DNA from 2 places in the Nocardia sp. NPDC057353 genome. Region 2 is predicted to be linked to the other one. Evidence: riboswitches for the same ligand, from Rfam matches in the RefSeq annotation. Region 2 holds a riboswitch; the other holds the start of a gene.
The links. Region 2 has a riboswitch for S-adenosylmethionine ahead of ACFUUZ_RS16610 (rhodanese-like domain-containing protein). Riboswitches for the same ligand answer to the same signal wherever they lie in the genome.

Region 1: linked by a shared signal. The riboswitch ahead of ACFUUZ_RS23675 (bifunctional o-acetylhomoserine/o-acetylserine sulfhydrylase) and the one ahead of ACFUUZ_RS16610 (rhodanese-like domain-containing protein) in region 2 are both predicted to bind S-adenosylmethionine.

What each region holds. Positions count from the first base shown of each region.
Region 1 covers NZ_JBHVAK010000051.1:20,194-27,632, forward strand. The annotation lists gene ACFUUZ_RS23660 (VOC family protein) at 1-130, shown strand, start outside; gene ACFUUZ_RS23665 (DUF3017 domain-containing protein) at 205-450, shown strand; gene ACFUUZ_RS23670 (homoserine O-acetyltransferase) at 447-1,574, opposite strand; gene ACFUUZ_RS23675 (bifunctional o-acetylhomoserine/o-acetylserine sulfhydrylase) at 1,571-2,887, opposite strand; SAM riboswitch class IV at 2,902-3,012, opposite strand; gene ACFUUZ_RS23680 (NADP-dependent isocitrate dehydrogenase) at 3,414-4,631, shown strand; gene ACFUUZ_RS23685 (MFS transporter) at 4,767-5,981, shown strand; gene ACFUUZ_RS23690 (TetR/AcrR family transcriptional regulator) at 6,131-6,763, shown strand; gene ACFUUZ_RS23695 (acyl-CoA dehydrogenase family protein) at 6,857-7,439, shown strand, end outside.
Region 2 covers NZ_JBHVAK010000028.1:18,709-26,147, reverse strand. The annotation lists gene ACFUUZ_RS16645 (CaiB/BaiF CoA transferase family protein) at 1-480, opposite strand, end outside; gene ACFUUZ_RS16640 (DNA-binding protein) at 572-991, opposite strand; gene ACFUUZ_RS16635 (hypothetical protein) at 988-1,260, opposite strand; gene ACFUUZ_RS16630 (DUF456 domain-containing protein) at 1,321-1,803, shown strand; gene ACFUUZ_RS16625 (amidohydrolase family protein) at 1,836-2,711, opposite strand; gene ACFUUZ_RS16620 (FAD-dependent oxidoreductase) at 2,783-4,174, opposite strand; gene ACFUUZ_RS16615 (hypothetical protein) at 4,412-4,846, shown strand; SAM riboswitch class IV at 4,913-5,029, shown strand; gene ACFUUZ_RS16610 (rhodanese-like domain-containing protein) at 5,045-5,461, shown strand; gene ACFUUZ_RS16605 (O-succinylhomoserine sulfhydrylase) at 5,458-6,672, shown strand; gene ACFUUZ_RS16600 (DJ-1/PfpI family protein) at 6,713-7,342, shown strand; gene ACFUUZ_RS16595 (MarR family winged helix-turn-helix transcriptional regulator) at 7,339-7,439, shown strand, end outside.

The DNA.
Region 1 (7,439 bases), on a different contig from region 2:
CGACCTCGGCGGCGAGGCCGACGACCCCGGCCCGGAGACGGAGGGCTTCGGCCGCTTCGCCTTCTGCCGAGACGACCAGGGCGTGCGATTCGGGCTGCACCAGCCCGGTCTGCCACAATCGCAGGCGTGACAGACCCGACCGTGGCGCGGCGCGAATCCGGAGGCGGCAGCTGGGGCGCGCAGTTCCTGCGCTGTCACCTGCCGATGGTGATCGTGGTGCTGGTCGTGCTGGTGGCGATCGTCTTCGTCGCCTCCGATCGCTGGCGCCGCGGCGCCTTCATCTTCGGCAGCGCGGCGCTGCTGGCCGCGGTGTTCCGGCTGTGCCTGCCGACGGTGCGGGTGGGGCTGCTCGCGGTGCGCGGCAAGCCGTTCGACGTGGCGGCGCTGAGCCTGCTCGGCAGCACCATCGTCTTCCTCGCCGCCACGATCAACACCCTCGGCGTCGGTTAGCGGTTCGCCCTGGCCAGCGCCGCGGTGCGGGCCAGCAGCGCGGCGATCTGGTCGGCCTCGGTGAGGAAGCCGTCGTGGCCGTCCCTGGAGTGGATGACGTCCAGTTCCGCGCAGCCGGGCAGCAGCTCGGCGAGTTCGCGCTGGGTGCGCAGCGGGTAGAGCCGGTCCGAGTCGACCCCGGCGACCACGCACGGCACCGGAGTCGACCCCAGCGCCGCCGCGACCCCGCCGCGGCCGCGGCCGACGTCGTGCCGGTTCATGGCCTCGGAGAGCAGCACGTAGGTGGCGGCGTCGAACCGGGCGACCAGCTTCTCGGCCTGGTGCTCCAGGTAGCTCTGCACCGCGTACCGGCCGCCGTCCCACGGGTCCTCGCCCGCCTGCGGCAGGTTCTCGAAGCGGTGGTCGAGCTCGGCCTCGGTGCGGTAGCTGAGGTGCGCCACCCGGCGGGCGACGGCGAGGCCGGTGACCGGGGCGCTGCCGGTGCCGTGGTAGTCGCCGCCCTGCCAGGCCGGGTCGCCGACGATGGCGGCGATCTGGGTGGTCTGGGTGCCGATCTGGTCGGCGGTGGCGCGCGCGCCGACGGCGAGGACCAGCGCCGCGGCCACCCGCTCGGGGTGGCCGACCATCCACTCCAGCACCCGCATGCCGCCCATGGAGCCGCCGACCGCGGCGGCCAGCCGCTCGATGCCGAGCAGGTCGGCGAGCGCGATCTCGGCGCTCACCTGGTCACGGATGGAGATGTCGGGGAAGCGGCTGCCCCAGGGCTTGCCGTCCGGAGCGGGGGCGGCGGGGCCGGTGCTGCCCTTGCAGCCGCCGAGCACGTTGGTGGCGATCACGCACCACTCGTCGGTGTCCAGCGGGGCGCCGGGCCCGACCATGCCTTCCCACCAGCCGGGCGCCGGGTTGTCGGGGGCGCTCGCGACGTGCGCGTCGCCGGTGAGCGCGTGCTCGACCAGGATCACGTTGTCCATGGCGGGGGAGAGCTCGCCCCAGCGCTGCACGGCCAGCCGCACATCGGGGACGACGGCGCCGTTCTCCAGTTTGACGTCGCCGACCGCGAGCACGCCGGACGTCCCGTCCGGCGGCGGTAGCAGGGCGGTGCCCGGTTCGATGCCCACGGTCACGACGCCGCGTCGAAGCCCGCGCGCAGGTCGGCCAGGATGTCCTGCAGCCCCTCGATGCCGACGGCCAGCCGGACCAGCCCCGGCGTGACGCCGGAGCTCGCCTGCTCGTCGGGGGTGAGCTGGGAGTGCGTGGTGGAGGCCGGGTGGATCACCAGCGAGCGCACGTCGCCGATATTGGCGACGTGGCTGTGCAGCGTCAGCGCGTCGACGAACTTCTTGCCCGCCTCGACGCCGCCCTTCAGCTCGAAGGCGATCACCGCGCCCGCGCCCTTCGGCGTGAGCTGCTGCGCGCGCTCGTACCAGGGCGAGGTGGGCAGCCCGGCGTAGGCGACCGAGGTGACCGCCGGGTGCGTGGCGAGGAACTCGGCGACCGCCTGCGCGTTCTGCACGTGCCGCTCCATGCGCAGGCTCAGCGTCTCGATGCCCTGGCTGATCAGGAAGGCGTTGAACGGCGAGACGGCGGAGCCGAGGTCGCGCAGCAGCTGCACCCGCGCCTTGAGCGCGAAGGCGGGCGCGCCCAGGTCGGCGAAGATCGCGCCGTGGTAGCTGGGGTCGGGAGTGGTGAAGCCGGGGAAGCGGTCCTCGCCGGATTCGGTCTTCCCGCGCCAGTCGAAGGTGCCGCCGTCCACGATCGCGCCCGCGATGGCGGCGCCGTGGCCGCCCAGGTACTTGGTGGCCGAGTGCACCACGATGTCGGCGCCGTGCTCCAGCGGCCGCAGCAGGTAGGGGGTCGCGACCGTGTTGTCCACGATCAGCGGGACGCCCGCGGCGTGCGCGACGGCGGAGATGCCGGGCAGGTCGAGGATGGCGCTGCTCGGGTTGGCGATGGTCTCGCCGTAGCAGGCCTTGGTGTTCGGCCGGACGGCGGCGCGCCACTGCTCCAGGTCGTCCGGGTCGTCCACGAAGGAGACCGCGATGCCCAGCTTGGGCAGGGTGTAGTGGAAGAGGTTGTAGGTGCCGCCGTAGAGGTGCGGGCTGGAGACGATGTGGTCGCCCGCGTTCGCCACGTTCAGGACGGCGAAGGTCTCGGCGGCCTGCCCGGAGGCGACGACCAGCGCCGCGACGCCGCCTTCGAGGGCCGCGATCCGCTGCTCCACCACGTCCTGAGTGGGGTTCATGATCCGGGTGTAGATGTTGCCCGGCTCGGCGAGGCCGAAGAGCGCCGCGGCGTGCGCGGTGTCCCGGAAGGTGTAGGAGGTGGTCTGGTAGATCGGCAGGGCGCGGGCGCTGGTGCTGCCGTCGGGGGCCTGACCCGCGTGGATCTGCTTGGTCTCGAAGGACCAGTTCGCGGTGGGGTCGGTCGTCTCGGTCACGTGTTACCTCCAGGAGAGCGCGCTTGCTCCCGGCCGTCGGGAGCCGGGTCGTCACCCGGAGCACCCCGCCGCTGCTGGAGGGTTGCCGGCCAGCGAGCCGGGGCTTGGCGCTGGCACTCATGACCTGTTCGACATCGTAACCGGACCGAGGTCTGCCGATCGAACCCGTGTGCGGAGTTATCCACAGGTAGCCGCTGTGAATGCGCTCACAGCTGCTTCCTGTGGACTCTGAGCGGGTGGGTGCTGCGCCCCGGCGGGCTCTCGTCGTAGGCTCGAACCGTGAGCAAGGGGCGTGTCCTCGGTCACGCCGGACCTACTCGCGGGTAACGAGCCGGGGTCCCCGAAAGGGCGACCCTCGCCGTGCAATGCGAGGTCGGGCAGCAGTACGCTTGTCTTGTTTGCACCACAGGGTCTCGCCGACCAAGCGGGACATAGACGTTGTCTGTTGGACAGCTGGGGTCCGCTCACAAGCGTGTTCGCCTGGCCGTGCAATGAGGGCACACACCCTAGGAGGACACGAAGATCCATGTCCAAGATCAAGGTTGAAGGCACCGTCGTAGAGCTCGACGGCGACGAGATGACGCGGATCATCTGGCAGTTCATCAAGGACAAGCTGATCCACCCGTACCTCGACGTGAACCTCGAGTACTACGACCTCGGCATCGAGTACCGCGACAAGACCGACGACCAGGTCACCGTGGACGCGGCCGAGGCGATCAAGCGGCACGGCGTCGGTGTCAAGTGCGCCACGATCACGCCGGACGAGGCGCGGGTCGAGGAGTTCGGGCTGAAGAAGATGTGGCGGTCGCCGAACGGCACCATCCGCAACATCCTCGGCGGCACGATCTTCCGCGCGCCGATCATCATCTCCAACGTCCCGCGGCTGGTGCCGGGCTGGACCAAGCCGATCATCATCGGCCGCCACGCCTTCGGCGACCAGTACCGCGCCACCGACTTCAAGGTGTTCGAGGCGGGCACCGTCACCCTCACCTTCACCCCGGAGGACGGCGGCGAGCCGATCGTGCACGAGGTCGTGAAGATGCCGGAGGACGGCGGCGTCGTCATGGGCATGTACAACTTCAAGAAGTCCATCGAGGATTTCGCGCGGGCCTCGTTCAACTACGGCCTGCAGCAGAACTACCCGGTCTACATGTCGACCAAGAACACCATCCTCAAGGCCTACGACGGCATGTTCAAGGACACCTTCCAGGAGGTGTTCGACGCCGAGTTCAAGAGCCAGTTCGACGCCGCCGGGCTCACCTACGAGCACCGGCTGATCGACGACATGGTCGCCTCCTCCATGAAGTGGGAGGGCGGCTACGTCTGGGCCTGCAAGAACTACGACGGCGACGTGCAGTCCGACACCGTCGCGCAGGGCTTCGGCTCGCTCGGGCTGATGACCTCGGTGCTGCTCACCCCGGACGGCAAGACCTGTGAGGCCGAGGCCGCGCACGGCACCGTGACCAGGCACTTCCGCCAGCACCAGCAGGGCAAGCCGACCTCGACGAACCCGATCGCGTCGATCTTCGCCTGGACCCGTGGGCTGGAGCACCGCGGCAAGCTGGACAACACCCCCGAGGTGATCGGCTTCGCGCAGACGCTGGAGGACGTCGTCATCAAGACCGTCGAGGGCGGGCAGATGACCAAGGACCTGGCGGCGCTGGTCGGCGGCGACCAGGGCTACCTCAGCACCGAGGAGTTCCTCGGCGCGCTCGACGCCAACCTGGCGCGCGCGCTGCGCTGATCCCGGCTTCGAGACCCCTGTTCCGCCGACTGCGGAGCGGGGGTCTCCGCGTATCCGCGCATGGCCCGGAGGGGGTGGCCGATCTCACCCCGGGATCGGGAACCCCGCCGCGGTACCGCGGGGTTGCACGGAAGCGTGACTTCTACCGCTACCGCCGTCGAGACTCCGCGCACCAGCTGGCACCTGCCCGCCGTGCTCGCCATGGCGCTCGGCGGGTTCGGGATCGGGACCACCGAGTTCGTCGCCATGGGGCTGCTGCCCGACATCGCGGGCGCGCTGCGGATCTCCGAGCCGACCGCGGGGCACGCGATCTCCGCCTACGCGCTCGGCGTCGTGATCGGGGCGCCGCTGATCGCGGCCGCCTTCGCCCGGGTGGCGCGGAAGAAGCTGCTGGTCGGGTTGATGGTGGCGTTCACCGTCGGCAACCTGGCGACGGTGCTCGCGCCGAGCTACGGCGCGCTGATCGCGGCGCGCTTCGTCGCCGGGCTGCCGCACGGCGCCTACTTCGGCGTCGCCTCGCTGGCCGCCGCGACGCTGGCGCCCGCCGGGCAGCGGGCAAAGGCGGTGGCGGCGGTGATGCTGGGGCTCAGCGTGGCCAATGTGGTCGGCGTGCCCGCCGCCACCTGGCTCGGCCAGGCCTTCGGCTGGCGTTCGGCGTTCGTGGTGGTCGCGGTGATCGGGCTCGCCACCGTCGCGGCGCTGCTGCGCTTCGTTCCGCCGCTGACCGGGATCGTCACCACCAACCCGCTCACCGAGCTGGGCGCGCTGCGCAGGCCGCAGGTGCTGCTCACGCTGGCGGTCGGGGCGATCGGCTTCGGCGGCATGTTCGCGGTGTACACCTACGTGGCCACCACGCTCACCGACGTGGCCGGGCTCGGTTCCGCGCTGGTGCCGCTGGTGCTCGCGCTCTTCGGCGTCGGGATGGTGATCGGCAATATCGCCGGTGGTTTCCTGGCCGATCGCGGGGTTGACCGCTCGATCTTCCTCGGCATGGGTGCCATGGTGGTGATCCTGGCCGGGTTCGTGGCGGCGGCGCACAACCCCGTCACCGCGGCGGTCGGCGCGCTGCTGGTCGGCGCCTCCGGCGCCGCGCTCGCCCCCGGGCTGCAGACCCGGCTCATGGATGTCGCCGCCGACGCCCAGACGCTCGCCGCCGCCCTCAACCACGCCGCGCTGAACATCGCCAATGCGGCCGGTGCCTGGTTAGGAGGCCTGGTGATCGCCGCAGGTTACGGCTACACCGCCCCCGCGGCGGTCGGCGCAGCCCTCGCCGTGACCGGCGTCGTCCTCTTCACGGTCACCGTCGCCCTGGCCAAGCGCAATCCCGCGGCCGCACCCGGCCTCTCGTAAGACGCTGCCCCGCTGTCCGCGCGCTGCGTCGCGCCGCTCGCGCTGCGTCGCGCCGCTCGCGCTGTACCGTGCTGCCCGCGCGCTGTGCCGCGCTGCCCGCGCGATTCGTGCGCCACCGGTCCCGCGCACCTCGCGCGTAGACTCCGCTGATGGCCAGCAGTGTGACCCGCGGCCGCCGCACCCAGCACGAGCGCAGCAGCGCCATGCGTGAGCGGCTGCTCGACGCCACCGTCGACTGCCTGGTCGAGTACGGCTACGCGGGCACCACAACGCCGCGCATCGCCGCCAGGGCCGGGGTGACCCGCGGTGCCCAGGTGCACCACTTCGGCGCCAAGGCGGACCTGGTGGTCGCCGCCGTCCGGCACCTGGCGCAGCGCCGCTCCGAGGTCGCGGTCCGCGAACTGGATCGCGCGACCACCAGCGCCGACCCGCTCGGTGTCGCGCTCGAACTGCTCTGGGAGACGCACCAGGGCCCGCTCTTCGCCGCCTCCGCCGAGCTCTGGATCGCGGGCCGCACCGACCCGGTGCTCGCCGCCGCGCTGCGCGAGGCCGAGCCGGTCATCGACGAGATGGTCCTGGCCACCATCGCGCACCTGCTCCCCGCCGACCGCGACGCCCGCCCGCTCCGTGACCTCCTCTACACCGCCATGGACGTGCTGCGCGGCATCCTGGTCGCCGACTTCGTCGGCACCGACCCGGGACGAGCCCGCCGCCGCTGGCTCCGCGCCGTCACCGAATTGCGCCGCACGCTGCCGGAACAGCCCCCCGGCGCGCCGCGCTGACACCGGTTCCAGCGATCTCGCCCGCCCCCGCAGGCCCGGCGGTATGGTCACTTTCATACAAGCGTGCACGCATGTGCGCCGGGAGGAACAACGATGTTCGAGTGGTCCGAGACCGACCTGATGATCCGCGACGCGGTGCGCGGTTTCGTGGACAAGGAGATCCGGCCCAAGCTGGACGAGCTGGAGAGCGGTGAGCTGCCGCCGTACCCGGTGATCCGGAAGCTCTTCGCCCAGTTCGGCATCGACGCCATGTCCGACGAGGCGGTGCGCAAGTCGCTGGCCAGGGAGCGGGCGGGCGAGAGCAGCGCGGGCGCGGGCGAGGAGAACTCGCAGGACTCCATGATGGCGGTGCTCATCTCCGAGCTCTCCGGCGTGAGCCTGGGCCTGGTCAGCGCGCTCGGCGTGAGCCTCGGGCTGGGTGCGGCCACCATCAGGGCGCGCGGCACGCTGGCGCAGAAGGAGCGCTGGCTCGCCGATCTCATGACCATGCGCAAGGTCGCCTCCTGGGCGATCACCGAGCCGGACTCCGGCTCGGACGCCTTCGGCGGCATGCAGACCACGGTCCGCCGCGACGGCGACGACTACATCCTCAACGGCCAGAAGACCTTCATCACCAACGGTCCGTACGCCGACGTGGTCATCGTCTACGCCAAGCTGGACGACGGCACCACCGCCA
Region 2 (7,439 bases):
CAGGTTCAGCGGCGGCACCGGGCGCTCGCCCTTGCGGCCGATGGCGTGCAGCACGCCGGTGATGGAGATGTAGTTGATGTCGTGGCCGGCGCGGTCGGCGAGCGGGCCGTGCTGGCCCCAGCCGGTCATCCGGCCGTAGACCAGGCGCGGGTTGCGGGCCAGGACCTCGTCCGGGCCGAGGCCCATGCGCTCGGTGACTCCGGGGCGGAAGCCTTCGATCAGCACGTCGGCCTTCTCGACCAGGTCGAGCACCTTCGCGATATCGGCCGGGTCCTTGAGGTTGGCCTCCACGATGGTGCGGCCGCGCCACTGCGGGCGCTCCATGTGCCCGGGCAGCTGATTGGGGCGCTGCACGCGCACCACGTCGGCGCCGAGGTCGGCGAGCAGCAGTGCCGCGTGCGGGCCGGGGCCGATCCCGGCCAGTTCGATGACCTTGATGCCCGCGAGCGGGCCCTGCTTGCCGGTGGTTTCTGTGCTCACGCCCTACCTCGGTTCGTCGTCGCAGCTGTGCGTATTGACAGTAGGACAACAAGGGGTTGGAGGTCTATGCGCCCCTGTCGGGGTGGTGCGGTCACACCTTCCGGACGAGCACCGTTGGCGGCAGCAGCCGCTCCAGGTCATCGACGTCCGAGGTGAGGACGGTGACGAAACCCGGCTGGTTGATCGCCACCACCGCCAGCGCGGCGTCGATCGCGTACTTGTGCCCGTGCAGCCCGGCGGCGCCGAGCAGTTCGCGTGCGGCCCGCGCCTCGTCCTTGCCGATCGTGGCGACCCGCATGCGGGAGACCACCCAGTTCCACCGTGCCGACGGGGTGCGCGGGTCGTGCGCCTCGATGAGCGTCATCGGGGAGGTGATGACGTCGACGCGGCCTTCGCGCGCATTGGTCAGCCGGGCCAGCATGGCGCGGTCGCCGCGGACGGCCAGAGCCAGTGCTTCGCTGTCGAGGACGAAGGTCTGCGGTACCGCCTGTGGTCGGCGGGCGGGGGTCACGCGGCGCCCTGGCCGCCATGGGCTGCCCGGCGGCGCAGGTGCTCGGCGTGCAGGTCGTCGAGTTCGCGGTCGGCTACCGCGGCTTCCTCGGCGGTGACGGCTCCGTGTTCCTGCTCCAGCCAGTCCGCCAGCTCGCCGATGAGGTCGCGATCCCGTTGCGCGCGAACCGCTTCGGTGATGTATGCCGAAAGGCCGCGTTCGGCGATCTCCGTGCGGACCTCTTCCAGGAGCTCCTCCGGGATGGTGACGGTGATCTTCCTCGTGGCCATACTTATTACCATACTCCGGTAGGTACTGCGTTCGACCCGGACATCGGCGACAATGCGTCCGTGAGCGTATGGGGCGAGGTCCTTGTCGGCCTGGTGATCCTGGTCGGCCTGATCGGCATCATCGTGCCGATCCTGCCGGGCGTGATCCTGATCTTCGGCGCGATCGCCGTCTGGGCGTTCCTGACCGGCGGGGCGACGGCGTGGACGATCCTGGCGATAGCCGGTGTGCTGCTGGTGATCTCGGGGGTCGTGAAGTACACGTGGCCGGGGAAGAACATCAAGGCGGCCGGGGTGCCGAACCGGACGTTGCTGATCGGGGCGGTGCTCGGCATCGTCGGGTTCTTCGTGGTGCCGGTGATCGGGCTGGTGCTGGGGTTCGTGCTCGGCGTCTACCTGTCGGAGCTGCAGCGGCTGCCGGACGGGGAGCAGGCGCGCAGGTCGACCGGGCACGCGCTGAAGGGCGTCGGGCTGTCGATTCTGATCGAGCTGTTCGGGGCGCTGCTCGCTACCGGGGTGTGGCTGATCGGGGCGGTCGTGGCCTGACGCGGCCACCCGATCGGTGATCGGGGAGCCGGTTACTCGATCACCGGTAGCGGGAGTGTGGCGTTGGGGTCGAGCCGGGGGAGCTGGTCGCGGCGCAGCGGCAGGGTGGGCGGGTCCTCGGGGGCGGCGCGCCAGCGGCCGGGGCGGGGGTCGGAGCCCGCGGGGCGGTGCCGGGCGGGGAGTTTGTAGAAGGCGCGGGCGTTGTTCTCCAGGACCGCGTGCATGTCGGTGCCGACGACGTCGCAGAGCAGGTCGACGTCGGAGTCGCGGAAGGGGCGGCCCGCGCGGGTGCCAGGCAGGTCGGTGCCGAACATGAGGGCCTGCGGGTTCACGGCGTGGATGCGGCGCAGGGTGTCGGGGACGCGCATCTGGACGCGGCCGAAGCCGGTGGCCTTCACGCGGGCGCCGCGGTCGACCAGGTCGAGCAGGTACGGCACGGCTTCGGCGGACATGCCGAGGTGGTCGACGGAGAGCGCGGGCAGCTTGGTGACGACGGGCTGCAGCGAGGCGAGCATCGAGCCGTCGATGTAGAGCTCGACGTGCCAGCCCGCGATGTCGTGCGCGCGCACCGCCTGCTGGGTGAGCTGGGTGATGTCGCCCGCCGCGCGCTTCAGGTTGAAGCGCAGCGCCCGCACGCCGATCTTGTTCAGCTCCTGGATCTCCTCGTCGGAGGCGTCCAGGTCAAGCCGGGTAACCCCGACCCACCCGGTGCCGAGCTCGGCGAGCGCGGCCTTCAGGTAGCTCTGGTCGGTTCCCTGGAACGACCCGCTGACCACGGCGCCGCCGCTGATGTCGAAGCGCCGCATGCGCTTTCGGTAATCGGCGACGGTGTAGGCGGAGGGCAGGTGTCCCTCGTTCTCGGCCAGCGGGAACCGCGGGTCGAAGATGTGGACGTGGGCATCGAACACGTGTACAGAATGCCTCGAGGTGGGTGCGGCTGTCGCCTGCCGGACTCCTACGTTCCGGCAGGCGACGCGCGCTAGACCTTGTTCGGCTCGCTGGCGCGCAGCATGTCCTCGCGCTCCACGACCTTGACCCGCTCGCGGCCCTCGGGCTCGCCCAGCGAGCGCTCGTGCGCGTCCAGGCGGTACCAGCCCTGCCAGGTGGTGTAGGGCACGCCCTTGCCCTCGAGGAACTCGATCACGGCCTCGGGGTGGGGGTTCTCGGCGCGCGGGAAGTCCTTGCTGTCGTCCAGCAGGCAGGCGACGGTCTCGTTGGCATCGCCCTTGGTGTGGCCGATCAGCCCGACCGGGCCGCGCTTGATCCAGCCGGTCACGTAGGTGCCGGGCAGGTAGCGGGCCTTGCCGTCGGCGTTCTCGTCGATCAGGACGCGGCCCGCCTCGTTCGGCACGGTGCCCGCCTGGTCGTCGAAGGGCAGCTGGGTGATGTTCTGCGACAGGTACCCCACCGCGCGGTACACGGCCTGCACCTCCCAGTCGCGGTACTCGCCGGTGCCCTTGACGTTGCCGGTGCCGTCCAGCTGGGTGCGCTCGGTGCGCAGCCCGACGACCTTGCCGTCGGCGTCGCCGACCACCTCGGTCGGCGCCTCGAAGAAGTGCAGGAAGAGCTTGTGCGGCCGGTTGCCCTGGTCGCGGATGGCCCACTGCTCGAGCGTGTTGGCGACCATGTCGACCTGCTTGGAGTGGCGGCGCGCGGCCTCGGAGCCCTCGTCGTAGTCGATGTCCTCGGGGTCGACGATGACCTCGATGGTCGGCGAGTGGTCAAGCTCGCGCAGCTCCAGCGGGGTGAACTTGGCCTGCGCGGGGCCGCGGCGGCCGAAGACGTGCACCTCGACGGCCTTGTTCTGCTTGAGCCCCTCGTAGACGTTCGGCGGGATCTCGGTCGGCAGCAGCTCGTCGCCGGTCTTGGCGAGCACGCGGGCGATGTCCAGCGCGACGTTGCCGACGCCGAGCACCGCGACCTTCTCGGCCTCCAGCGGCCAGGTGCGCGGGACATCGGGGTGGCCGTCGTACCAGGAGACGAAGTCGGCGGCGCCGTAGGAGCCGTCCAGGTCGATGCCGGGGATGGTGAGCGCGCGGTCGGCGTTGGCGCCGGTGGAGAAGATGACGGCGTCGTAGAAGCGGCGCAGGTCGTCCAGGGTGATGTCGGTGCCGTAGTCGATATTGCCGAGCAGCCGCACCTGCTCCTTGTCCAGCACCTTGTGCAGCGCGGTGATGATGCCCTTGATGCGCGGGTGGTCGGGCGCGACGCCGTAGCGGATCAGCCCGAACGGCGCGGGCATCCGCTCGTAGAGATCGATGGAGACGTCCGCGTCGGACTTCATCAGCGCGTCGGCGGCATAGATCCCGGCCGGGCCTGCACCCACGATCGCAATGCGGAGCGGCCGAGCCGCCTCACTCTGTTCGGTCATGTTCACGCGCACCTTCGGTCGATACGTTCATCTGGCGTCTACTTAGCCCAGGCTAACCTGAGATCGGTACGGGACCGCGCTCCGATTCTCTCCGGAGCATCGGAAGGCGGCTCCGGCACGAGTCGCAAGCTCCCATTCTATCGGCCCTGCTCCACGCGGGCCGCGACCCGGGTGGGCAGCGCGTATCCTGCCGGGGCCGGTGCGCCGACGGCCCAGGTCATCGGTGATCATCGAGGGATGAGCGAGCAGCAGCCCAACGATCCGGAGCCGGAAGTCCGCTCGATCGTCCCGTTCGTGGCGGCCGGGGTGGTCGCGGTGCTGGTCCTGGTGGGGATCGTGCTCGCCGGGGTGCTGTCGCCGGTTGAGAAAAATGTCACAGAGGCGGACAAGATGTCGGCCGCGGTGCGCAACTACGCGGATGCCCGCGGCCGCACCGACGCGGTCCCCCCGCCCGGCACCGCCTGCGATGGCTTCGACGAGGCCGCCTCGCCGCTGGCCGAGCAGCTCGGCGGGCCGGAGACGCGCACCGAGATCGAGGTCGGGGCACTGGCGAACCCGGTGGTCGAGGGCGACCGTGGCCGGATCACGGTGACCACCCGGGTGAACGGCAGGGAGGCCACCGCGACCTGGACCCTGACCAGGGACGGCGACCGCTGGCTGGTCTGCGGATGACGCGCCCGGACGCGGGGAAACTCGTGTTGACAGCGGCCGCCGCGCCGGGGCAATCTCGGTTCGCAAGGTCATGAGAACCAGCGTCAAGCCCCGGCTCGGCTGGTCGGCAACCCTCCTCCGCGGCGGGGTGCTCCGGGTGACGACCTGGCCGTATGCGGCGTTCCCATGCGGCAAGCGTGGATTCACAGGAGGTTCGACATGAGTTATGCCGGTGACATCACCCCCAAGCAGGCGTGGGAGCTGTTGCGCGACAATCCGTCCGCCGTGCTGGTCGACGTGCGCACCGAGGCCGAGTGGCGCTTCGTCGGCGTGCCGGACACCACCGAGCTGGAGCGCCCGACCGCGCTGATCGAGTGGGTGGACGGCACCGGCTCGCCCAACCCGGCCTTCCTGGAGCAGCTGCAGCGCGCGCTCGACGGGCGTGACCCGGAGGCGCCGGTGGTGTTCCTGTGTCGCTCCGGCCAGCGCTCGGCGAACGCCGCCGGGCTGGCGACCGGCGCCGGAATCGCCCCCTCCTACAACGTGATCGACGGCTTCGAGGGCCCGATCGACGGCGCGGGCCACCGCGGCTCCGCCGGTTGGCGCGCCGACGGCCTGCCCTGGCGGCAGTCGTGATCACCGGCGGCGCCTTCGACCGGCCGCTGCCGGAGAACGTCGGCCCGGCCACGCTCGGCGTGCGCGGCGGGCTGCGCCGCTCCGGCTTCGAGGAGACCTCCGAGGCGCTCTACCTCACCTCGGGCTTCGTCTACGAGAGCGCCGAGGCGGCCGAGGCCGCCTTCACCGGCGATGTCGAGCACTTCGTCTACTCCCGCTACGGCAACCCGACGGTCGCCGTCTTCGAGGAGCGGATGCGGCTGATCGACGGCGCCGAGGCGTGCTTCGCCACCGCCAGCGGCATGGCGGCGGTCTTCACCGCGCTCGGCGCGCTGCTGAAGGCCGGTGACCGGCTGGTCGCCGCGCGCAGCCTCTTCGGCTCCTGCTTCGTGGTGGCGAACGAGATCCTGCCGCGCTGGGGCGTGCAGACGGTCTTCGTCGACGGTGAGGACCTGGACCAGTGGGAGCAGGCGCTCTCGGTGCCGACCCAGGCGGTCTTCTTCGAGACCCCGGCCAACCCCATGCAGAACCTGGTGGACGTGCGGCGGGTCAGCGAGCTCGCGCACGCCGCGGGCGCGAAGGTGGTGCTGGACAATGTCTTCGCCACCCCGCTGCTGCAGCGCAGCCTGGAGCTCGGCGCCGACGTGGTGGTCTACTCCGGCACCAAGCACATCGACGGCCAGGGCCGGGTGCTCGGCGGCGCCATCCTGGGCGAGCGCGAGTACATCGACGGCCCGGTGAAGACGCTCATGCGGCACACCGGCCCCGCGCTCAGCCCGTTCAACGCCTGGACTCTGCTCAAGGGGTTGGAGACCATGCCGCTGCGCGTTCGGCACTCCACCGCGGCGGCGCTCGAGGTCGCCCGCTTCCTGGAGGGCCACCCGGCGGTGGGCTGGGTGCGCTACCCCTTCCTGGAGTCGCACCCGCAGCACGAGCTGGCCACCACCCAGATGAGCGGCGGCGGCACGGTGGTTACCTTCGAGTTGGCCGCCCCCGACGGCGAGGGCAAGAAGCGCGCCTTCGAGGTGCTGAACCGGCTGCGCGTCATCGACATCTCGAACAACCTCGGCGACGCCAAGACGCTGATCACGCACCCGGCCACCACCACGCACCGGGCCATGGGCGCGGAGGGGCGGGCCGGGATCGGGCTCACCGACGGCGTCGTTCGCATCTCGGTCGGCCTGGAGGATGTCGAGGACCTGATCGCGGACCTGGACCACGCGCTCGGCTGAGCTATTGACAGCATCCTGTCATGTTTGACAGGATGCTGTCATGACTTCGGAACCTCGCATCGTGTACACGGCGGTCTACGACACCCTGGCCGACTGGGAGGTCGGGGCCGCCATCGCGTACCTCAACAACCCCGAGCTGCAGCGCGAACCCGGCTCGCTCGTGGTGCGCACGGTCGGTCGCGGCACCGAGCCGGTGACCACCGGCGGCGGCATGCGCATCCTGCCCGACGTCGATCTGAGCGCGGTCGACCTCGACCGGGCGGCCGCGCTCATCCTGCCCGGGGCCGCGCTCTGGGATCAGGGCGACGAGTTGGCGGCCTTCGCCGAGCTGGCCCGCGGGTTCCTCGACGCCGGGCGGCCGGTCGCGGCCATCTGCGGCGCTACCTTCGGGCTCGCCAAGGCCGGGCTGCTCGATACCAGGGCGCACACCAGCAACGACCCCGGCTACCTGGCGTCCAGCGGCTACGCGGGCGCCGCGCGCTACCGCGACGAGCCGGCGGTCACCGACGGCAATGTCGTCACCGCGACCTCGCTGGCGCCCTTCCACTTCGCGCACCAGCTCTTCGCGGTGCTCGACGTCTACGAGCCGCAGGTGCTGGACGCCTGGTTCCGGCTCTTCGCCGAGCGCGACCCGAGCGCGTACGCGGTGCTCGCGGAGCACGGCGCGTGACCGAGCAGGAACTCTTCAGCACCGCCGCCATCACCTCGTTCGCGCTGAACGGCCGCTTCCTCGCGGTCGCCGAGAAGCTCGCCGCCCCCGCCGGGCT